Regions from separate parts of the Desulfocurvus vexinensis DSM 17965 genome, predicted to be linked through region 4. Evidence: predicted binding sites of a transcription regulator. Region 4 holds the regulator's gene; each other region holds the start of a gene.

Region 1 (2,199 bases), on a different contig from region 4:
CCTCGCGGATCAGCCCGCGCTCGAAGTCCGGCCCCTGGGCCATGCCGCCCAGGGCATCCAGGGCGGCGGAGAAGATGCGCGCCGAGCCGCTGGCCCCGTGCTGCACGGCGGTGCTCCACAGCACCTGGGCGATGGCCTGGTGGCGCCCGGAGAGGTCCACCCCCGTCAGGTCGGTGATCTTGCGCAGGGCGGGCAGGTAATGGGTCTGGCTGATGAATTCGTGCTGGAGGCGGGAGAAGCGCTCGGGCTCCTCGCGGGCCACGGCCTTCCAGGTCTCGGGCATGGCGCCCCGGGTGCTGCCCGTGTTGGCGGGCCCGGCCTTGCGCAGGCGCCCGGCGATGTCCGGCGCGGCGCTGTCCAGGAATTCGAGGAAGCGCGTGAACGTCCCGGCGCGCGAGGAAATCTGGTAGCTGCCGTAGGAGGTGCCGCCCACGCGGTCGTAGCCCACGGCCCCGATGTCGCCGCCCGACTCGAAGCGGGCCGAGAGCAGCCCGAGGATGTCCACCCCCGAGGCGCCCGGCGCGGCGGCCTTGCCGTAGGCCCGGTGGGCCCTGGCGGTACGGGCCGCGCCCGCGGCTTCGGCCTCGCGGGCCGGGGCCTCGGATGCCGCCGCAGGCTGCGCGGCGGGCGCACCCACGCGGGCGCCGGGGGCCAGCCCGCCCGCCGGGCCCTGGCTGGCGCCCACCCGGCGCAGACCGTCGGCGCGCTCCGGGCCCTGGGCGCCCCAGGGGCCGGGGGCCGCCGCCGCGTCCTGGGTTCCGGCCACGGGCGACAGCCCGCCCGCGCTCAGGGCGCGGATCAGGGCCTGCACCCCTTTGCCGCCGGGAACGGTGCCGCCGGAAAGCCCCGCAAAGCCCGCGCCGTCGCCCTGGCCCGTGCCCTCCAGGGCGTCGAGCAGCGCGTGCATGTCCGAAAGGCCCTGGGCCTGCCCGGCGCCCTCGCCGCCCTCCATGAGCGTCATGAACTGCGCGCCCATGCCCGCCTGGGCCATCTGGTCCAGGGCCTCGGGCCCGCCGCTCTCCAGGGCCTGGCGCAGGGCCCCGGCAAAACGCAGGGCCGCGCCAGGCAGGGCCTGGGCACCGGCCCCGGGCAATCCGGCGCCGCCAAATCCGGCGCCCGAACGGTCCAGTGTTTCGCTGATGCCCGCCACGGGCTGGGTGAAATGCAGGGGGTTCACGGCCATCGCTCGTTCCGTATCCGGCTGCGGTTGCGGCGTCGGGTTCCCGACAGGGACGCCCGCGCCGCAGGGGGATGAGCAAGAAGCGTGCCCCGCCGCCAGGGCCCCGGAACGCAAAGCATTTGCCCTTTTCCCGGCGATGCTTATACTGGCCGCAACCCGCAACCCCCAGCAGGGAGGACACTCCGGATGCTCACCCGCGACGAGGCGCTGGCGCTGGTCAAAGCCCAAGGCCCCGAACCGCACCTGGTTCACCACGCCGTGCAGACCGAGGCCATCATGCGCGCCCTGGCCCTGCGCCTGGGTCACGACCCCGAACTGTGGGGCGTCACCGGCCTGCTGCACGACCTGGACTACCCCGCCACCCGCGACACTCCCGCCCGCCACGGCCTGGAGGCCGCCGCCCTGCTCACCGGGCGGATGCCCGACGACGCCCTGCGCGCCATCGTCGCCCACAACGAGGAATGCACCGGCGTGGCCGCGGCCAGCCCCTTCGACTTCGCCCTGCGCGCCGCCGAAAGCGCCACCGGGCTCATCAGCGCCGCCGCCCTGGTGCGGCCCACGCGCATGCAGGGCATGGAGCCCAAGAGCCTAAAAAAGAAGATGAAGGACAAAGCCTTCGCCGCCGCCGTCAGCCGCGAGCGCATCCGCGAATGCGAGCGCCTGGGCCTGACCCTGGACGACTTCTTCCTGCTGGCCATCCCGGCCATGGCCACGGTGGCCGCCGAGACGGGCCTGGCCTGAGCCCGGCAAGGAGCGCGCCATGAAGCCGACGCCGCCACACCAAGCGCCGCCCGGCGCGCCGGGCCGCCGGGCCGCCGCCCGGGCCCTGGCCCTGCGCGCCGCGCGCTGGGCGGCCATGGTCGGGCACGGCTTCGTGGCCGACCAATGCCTGCTGTGGGCCTCGGCCCTGGCCTTCACCACGGCCCTGTCCCTGGTGCCGCTGCTGGCCGTGGCCTTTTCCATCTCCAAGGGCTTCGGCATCCAGAATTCCGACTTCATCCACAACCTGCTCATGCAGG
Region 2 (2,199 bases), on a different contig from region 4:
GAAGCCCTGGCCCGCCACGGCCAAAGCCGACAGGGACAGCACCGCCACTGCGGCCAACGAAAGAATCAAAGACTTCCTGGACATGCGTCTACTCCTTGCTGGAATACAGCGTTGCATTCGTGATGGCACCCTTGACTTAGCATGCGCCGTGCCAAAGGTGATATTCAATTATTCCAAACAAATGCGAAGATGCATCCAGCCCTGCGGGCCTGCATGTGCAAAGGCCAGCACAGCACATCCGCCCGCTTTGTGCAAGGCGTTTCACCAGGAGCCCGTTTGCACATCCCGGACCGGGCTGCAAAAGGAGGCAGGCCCCTCCGGGGGGGGAGGGGCCTGCGGCAAGGGGGTTGGGGTGAGGGTGGGAAGGAGGAGGGAGGATCTTGTCTATGTCATCTGCCGAAGCGGTCAGTTGCAACCCATCATCATGCCGCCGCCGCGCATGCCGCCGTGCTTGCCGCCCATGCCCATGCCCATGCCGCCCATGGCGGGCAGCCCGGCCTCGGTCATGGCCTTGCGCAGGGCCACGCGCTCGGTGAACAGCTTGGTGCGCAGGTCGCTGACCTCGGCCACCAGGGCGTCCACGCGCTTGGAGTCCGGGGTCAGGGCCACCAGCTCGGCGTTGAGCATGGCCTGCTTGGCGTACAGCTCGCGGTGCAGGGTGGCGGTCTTCTGCTGGAATTCGGTGAACAGGGCCTGGGCCTTTTCCTGCTGCTCGGGGGTCAGCGCGGCGCCGCCCCAGCCGGAGCAGCCGCCCATCTGGGCCCCGGCATGAGCGCCCTGCCCATGGCCCTGCCCGTGGTTCGCGGCCATGGCCGCGGGATTGAAAATCAGGGCCGCCAGCGCCACCAGGGCACCCATGGCAAAAATTCCGGTGATTCGTCTGGTCATGGTATCCTCCATGCTGTTGTGGCGGGCCAGCGCCGCGCCTTGTGTTCCCGGAGGGCGGACAGGCCGCCCCGTTGCCTGCCCTTAAGCATAGACCATGCCAACACATTATTTCCAATTATTGCATGATGATAATAGCGCACGCCCCCTCCTCCCCCTGCGGTCCACCCAGGGCGTTGTGAATCGCCACGCACATCGGCTTGCACATGCTGTGCAGACCATTGCACAGGGAGCGCGTGCGGCCCCGGCGCCACGCACGGGGCGGCCCGGGGCACAACGCCGCGCCAGAGGGGGGGAAGCGGGAGCGGAACGGGGGGAAGGGCCGGAGGCCAGGCCTCAGCCCGCCACGAGGCGGTACAGGGCGGCGTATTGACGGACCACGGCGGGCAGGGAGAACCGCTCGCCCACGCGCTGGCGCGCGGCCTGGCCCAGGGCCTGGCGCTCTCCGGCGGGCAGGGCCAGCAGCCCGAGCACGGCCCCGGCCAGGGCCTGGGCGTCGCGCGGGGGCACCACGCGGCCCGTGCCGCCGACCACCTCGGCGCTGTCGCCGGTGTCGGTGACCACGCAGGGCACGGCGCAGGCCATGGCCTCGCCCACCACGTTGGGGAACCCTTCGCCGTAGGCCGAGGACAGCACGGCCACGTCCAGGCCCGCCAGCACGCGGGCCACGTCGTCGCGCCGCCCCAGGCGGTGCAGGCGCAGCCCCGGGGCCGCCTCGCGCACCAGGGCCGTGAGCCCGGCGCCGTCCGGGCCGGTGCCGTCGCCAAGCAGGGAGAAGTGCGCGTCGGGCCGCGCCTGGGCCACGGCGCTGGCCGCGCGCAGGAAGGTCGCGTGGTCCTTCTGGGGGTCGAAGCGTGCGGCCATGCCCACCAGAGGCGCCTGCGCGGGCACACCCAGCCCGGCGCGCACGGCCTCGCGCGCCGCCGGGTCGGGGGCGAAGCGCTCCAGGTCGAAGCCGTTGGGGATGACCTCCACCCGCCGGGGGCGGTAGCCCAGGGCGCGGTGCACGTCCACGGCCACGCGCGAGTTGGCCACCACGGCCTCGGGCAGGCGCGAGAGCCGGGCGCAGGCCGCCACGGTGCAGCGCGTCAGGCGCCCGGAATGCGAAAAATCCATGTTCGAGCAGCGCAGGTTCCAAACCACCCGGCCCGTGCCCGCCAGCCGCGCGGCCACGAGCCCCAGCAGGTCGGCGTGGTAGAGCCAGGTCTGCACCACCTGGGGCCGCACCCGGCGCAGCAGGCGCGCCAGGCGCCACAGGGCCCTGGGGTCCACCGCGCCGCGCGCCAGGCCCAGGCTGTCCACGGGCACGCCCGC
Region 3 (2,199 bases), on a different contig from region 4:
GCCGGTGAGCATCACGAAGACGGCCACGATCTCAATGCGTCCCTTGAGGGTGTAGGTGAACGCGCCGTAGAGTCCGGAGATCATGACCTCGAACAAGTCGGTGCCCACGGCCACGTGGGTCGGGCAGCCGATGAGGTAGACCAGGGCGGGCATGCGCAACAAGCCGCCGCCGATGCCCAAAAAGCCCGCCAGGATGCCCGTGACCAGGCTGACCATGATCGGCAGCCAGGCCGAGCAGGTGAAGCCCGACGCTTTGAAGTGGACCATGGGCGGGATGTTGATCCGGTGCAGGGCCTTGTACCAAGTCACGCCTTCGGTGCCGTGGGCGCCGCCCAGCCCCTTTTTCTTGTTGGAGACGGCCTTGGCATAGTCGTAGAAAACCATCCAGGCGATGAAGGCCAAAAAGCCCACGTATACCCAGCGCACCACCGGCCCGATCTGCCCCAGCCGCTCCAGCCACATGACGAGCTGGGCGCCGATTTCGATGCCGACCATGGTGCCCACGAGCATGACGATGCCGAGCTTGTAATCCACGTTGCCGAACTTCGAATGGCGCATGGTCGAGACCATGGATTTTCCGGCAATGTGGGCGATGTCCGTGCCGATGGCGAAGGCCATGGGGAAGCCCAGGATGTTCAGGCCGGGGGTGACCATCCAGGCCCCGCCCATGCCGAAAAAGCCCCCGATGACGCCCACCGAGAATCCGATGAGCACCAGCCCGGGCCAGAAGATGTGCACGCCCGCGATGGGCATGTACATATACAACCAAGTCGAGTCGGCCAAGAAGTCCATGCCGCAGCCTCCTATACCTAGTGTTCCACGATCTTGCGCGAGGTGAGGTCGAGCCCGGTCATGCCCATGAGCTTGTCCATGAGCACGCCGAGCAGGCAGCCGTAGGCCGCCGTGAGCACCACGGTCCAGACCGCGAACAGCACGATGTTCGTGTTGTAGAGGTTGGCGAAATACAACAGGATGGGGTTGTCCAGCACCCTGGTGTCGGCCACGATCACCAGGTCGCTGGCCTTTCCGCCAGCGGCGCTGGCCAGGCGGGCGAGCATGGCGTCCAGGGCCAGCAGCCCGGCGAAAAGGAGCATCAATTTCCTGGTCATTGGTTCCTCCTTGGGGCGGGCTCCCGGGGGCAGGCGCGGCCACCTGCGGTCGCTGCCCTGGTGTTGCCCGATCCGTGTTCGCCTGGCCTGAGCAAGGCATGTGCCAATGGCGATTTCCGCCGACGGGGCATGGCTATTGCATTTCGCCCTTGCGCAATCGGCCCGTTTGTAGGAATGTCATGCGTGATCGGGGGCACCAGTGATGCAGAAAAGCGATCGGCCACGGCTGTACCAGGGCGGCTTTCCCTTCCTTTCCCGCAGCGCGTCGCCCCGCAAGGGGACGGCCCGCAGCCTGCGCACCCGCCTGCTGCGGGTGCTGCTGCCTCTGGTGGTGCTTATTCTGCTGGTTTCGGGCTACGTGGGCTACCGCGTCTCCTGCCAATACATCGACATCGCCCTGGACCGGAACGTGCGCGTGCAGACCAAGGCCGTGGCCCACCACCTGTCCTCCTTCCTCGACGCATGTCGCAAGGACCTGCTTTATATCGCGCAAGACGCGGGTGACCCGGAGGCCTTGCGCGATTTTCTTGCGCGAAAGACCGCCGCCGGAGGGGTGGGCTACCGCGAGTTGGCCTACCTCTCGCCCGACGATACGGGACACACGCTGTTCGTCGTCGAGGACGGGGAGGTTTTTCAGGTGCCTGACGGGCGCCTGGGCGCGGTGCAGCCCGATCCCTTCGCGGTGTTCACCGAGGCGCAGGGCCTGGCGCCCGGCGAGGTGCTGCTGACCCAGGTGCTGTACGCCGAACACCCCAGCCCGGTGCCCGGCAACGCCAGCAGGCGCGTGGCCGCGCACGTGGTGCGCCTGGCCACGCCCGTGGACCCCGATGGCGACGGCCGCCCGGGCTACGTGGTGCTGGGGGTGGACGTGCGCTTCCTGCGGGACATCCTCTCGCTGTACAATTCGCCGCGCTCGCCCCTGTGGGCGTTTCCGCGCAGCGACGAGGTGCGCTTCACCTACGTGTTCGACCCCGAGGGCTGGATGCTCTTCCAGTCCGAGGACGTGGAGCGGGGCAGCCAGGCCCTGTCCACCTACCTGCCCCGGGCCGGGATGGACGGCACCCTGGGCCGGCCCGGGTTGGACGTTGCC
Region 4 (2,199 bases):
AGCTGCATGGCCGCCTCCTCGACGGACATGGGCTTGGGCTCATAGGCGTCGGTCTCGGTGATGGTCGGCACGCGCTCGCCGCCGCCCGCAGGCTCGGAGAAGGACACCACGTCCATGCGCACGGTGCCGCGCTGGCGGCGCTTGTCCTTGGCCTTCTCGCGGATCTTGCGCACCTGGGCGTCCATCTTGTCCAGCACCAGGTCGATGGTGCTGTACATGTCCTCGGACTCCTCGAAGGCCGAGAGGTTGTTGTCGTCCCAGGTGAGCACCACGTCCGCCTTCTGGCGGAACTTCTCCACGGACAGGTTGATTTGCAGTTCGGCGTTGTCGGTGCCAGCGTACTTGATCAACTTCTCGAACCGCGCGGTGGCGTACTTCCTGAGGTGGTCGGAGGGTTCGAAGTTCTTGAAGTTGAAATTGATCTGCATGGGCTGTCCTCCTGTCTTGGGTGACACAACGGCACTGGTCGGGCGGGTTTCCGCCAATTCCAGTGTAGAGCGAAACCGGGCCGAAATAAAGGGCTAGTCGGCGCGGGATCAAAAAACCTGCTTGCGCTTGGAGGAGGAGCGGACGCCCAGGGCCGTGCGGTATTTGGCCACCGTGCGCCGGGCGATGTTGACCTTGAGGGTGTCCTTCAGGTGGTCGGCGATCTTTTCGTCGGACAGGGGGTGGCGCGGGTCCTCGCCACTGATGAGCTGCTTGATGAGCGCCTTGACCGACTCCGAGCCCACCTGGGAGCCGTCGTCCATTTCCAGGGCGCTGTTGAAGAAGAACTTCAGCTCGAACACGCCGTGGGGCGTGGCCACATACTTGCTGGTGGTGATGCGGCTGATGGTGGACTCGTGCATCTCGATGTCGTCGGCGATGTCCTTGAGAATCAGCGGCTTGAGGGCCGTGACCCCGCGGCGGAAGAAGCCGTCCTGGAAGCGCACGATGCTCTCCACCACCTTGTAGAGCGTGCGCTGGCGCTGGAACAGGCTCTTCATCAGCCACACCGCCGAGCGCATCTTCTCCTGCACGTACTCCTTGTCCTTGGAGTTCTTGGCCAACAGCCCGTCCATGTAGAAGGAATTGAGCTGGAGCCGGGGCAGGCCCTCCTCGTTGAGCACGATGACGAAATCGCCGTCGTACTCGTAGACGTACACGTCGGGGCTGACGTACTGCGGCTCCCCGCCGCCGTAGCTGGAGCCGGGCATGGGGTCCAGGGTCTGGAGCAGGTCGAGGTATTCCTTGAGCTGGTCCATGGTCAGGCGGAACTTGCGGGCCACGGGCTTGAAGCGGCCCTTCTCCAGGTCTTCCAGGTGTTCGCTGACCAGCTCGATGAGAATGGGGTCGTCGTAGCCCAGGACTTCGATCTGCACCAGCAGGCATTCGCGCGGGTCGCGCGCGGCAACGCCCACCGGGTCCAGCCGCTGGATGCGCCGCACCACGGCCTCCACCTGGGCCGTGCTGGCCCCGGCCATGGCGGCGATCTCCTCGCTGCTGGCCTGCAGGTAGCCGTGCGAGTCCAGGTTGCCGATGACCACCTCGCTGATGGCCACGTCCCGGGGGCTGAAATCCGACAGGCGGATCTGCCACTCCAGGTGGCTTTCCAGCGAGGGCTTCACCGACAGGCGGGCGTCGTAGGCCATGCCCTCCTCGGGCACCTCGGACTCGCGCATCAGCGCCTGGCGCGACGAGCTGGAAAACTCGCCCAGGTAGTTCTCCCAGTCCGCATCGCGCGCAATATCGCGCTCCACGGCCTCGTCGCCCTGGGCCGGGCGCTCGGGCTCGGCGGCGGCCTCGAAGGCGTCCTTGCCGTCGCGCTCGGCGGTGTCCTCGAAGGCTTCCTCGGCCTTTTCATCCAGCAGGGGATTTTCGAGCAGCTCCTGCTGGACCACGTCCAGCAGTTCGAGGCGGGAAAGCTGAAGCAGCTTGATGGCCTGCTGCAGCTGGGGCGTCATCACCAGCTGCTGCGAAAGCTTCATCTGCTGTCTGAGTTCAAGTCCCATCGTTGCCCGTCGTGTTCAGGTGCTGGATGTGCCGGGCCCCGGGGCGCCCGCAGGGGCGCCTTATCCGCCGGAGCGGCCAAAAGCCCCCGTCCGGCGGGGCCTGCCTTGCGCGACACGGCCAGACCATGCCACAGACGCACAGGCCTTGCAACTCAAATGGCAAGGATTTTGTATAGGCAAGGAAGCGCAGGAACTGCGCAAGATTAGA

Evidence for each region. The regulator sigma-54, encoded in region 4, starts transcription at its own class of promoters, with help from an activator protein. The targets are predictions, from matches to a motif close to CTGGCACGGNNNNTGCTT.
Region 1: a site for sigma-54 is predicted at 1,254-1,271, ahead of G495_RS20625 (VgrG-related protein). Genes of this name have one in related genera too.
Region 2: a site for sigma-54 is predicted at 972-989, ahead of G495_RS0100490 (periplasmic heavy metal sensor). Genes of this name have one in related genera too.
Region 3: a site for sigma-54 is predicted at 1,199-1,216, ahead of G495_RS0111470 (DVU0150 family protein). Genes of this name have one in related genera too.

Annotation. Positions count from the first base shown of each region.
Region 1 covers NZ_KI912582.1:24,404-26,602, reverse strand. The annotation lists gene G495_RS20625 (VgrG-related protein) at 1-1,177, opposite strand, end outside; gene G495_RS0114710 (HDIG domain-containing metalloprotein) at 1,367-1,921, shown strand; gene G495_RS19535 (YhjD/YihY/BrkB family envelope integrity protein) at 1,941-2,199, shown strand, end outside.
Region 2 covers NZ_JAEX01000001.1:113,470-115,668, reverse strand. The annotation lists gene G495_RS16830 (periplasmic heavy metal sensor) at 1-84, opposite strand, end outside; gene G495_RS0100490 (periplasmic heavy metal sensor) at 406-888, opposite strand; gene G495_RS0100485 (glycosyltransferase family 4 protein) at 1,222-2,199, opposite strand, start outside.
Region 3 covers NZ_JAEX01000017.1:32,276-34,474, reverse strand. The annotation lists gene G495_RS0111475 (sulfite exporter TauE/SafE family protein) at 1-792, opposite strand, end outside; gene G495_RS0111470 (DVU0150 family protein) at 810-1,109, opposite strand; gene G495_RS0111465 (sigma-54-dependent transcriptional regulator) at 1,312-2,199, shown strand, end outside.
Region 4 covers NZ_JAEX01000005.1:221,884-224,082, reverse strand. The annotation lists gene hpf (ribosome hibernation-promoting factor, HPF/YfiA family) at 1-428, opposite strand, end outside; gene rpoN (RNA polymerase factor sigma-54) at 537-1,991, opposite strand; gene lptB (LPS export ABC transporter ATP-binding protein) at 2,195-2,199, opposite strand, start outside.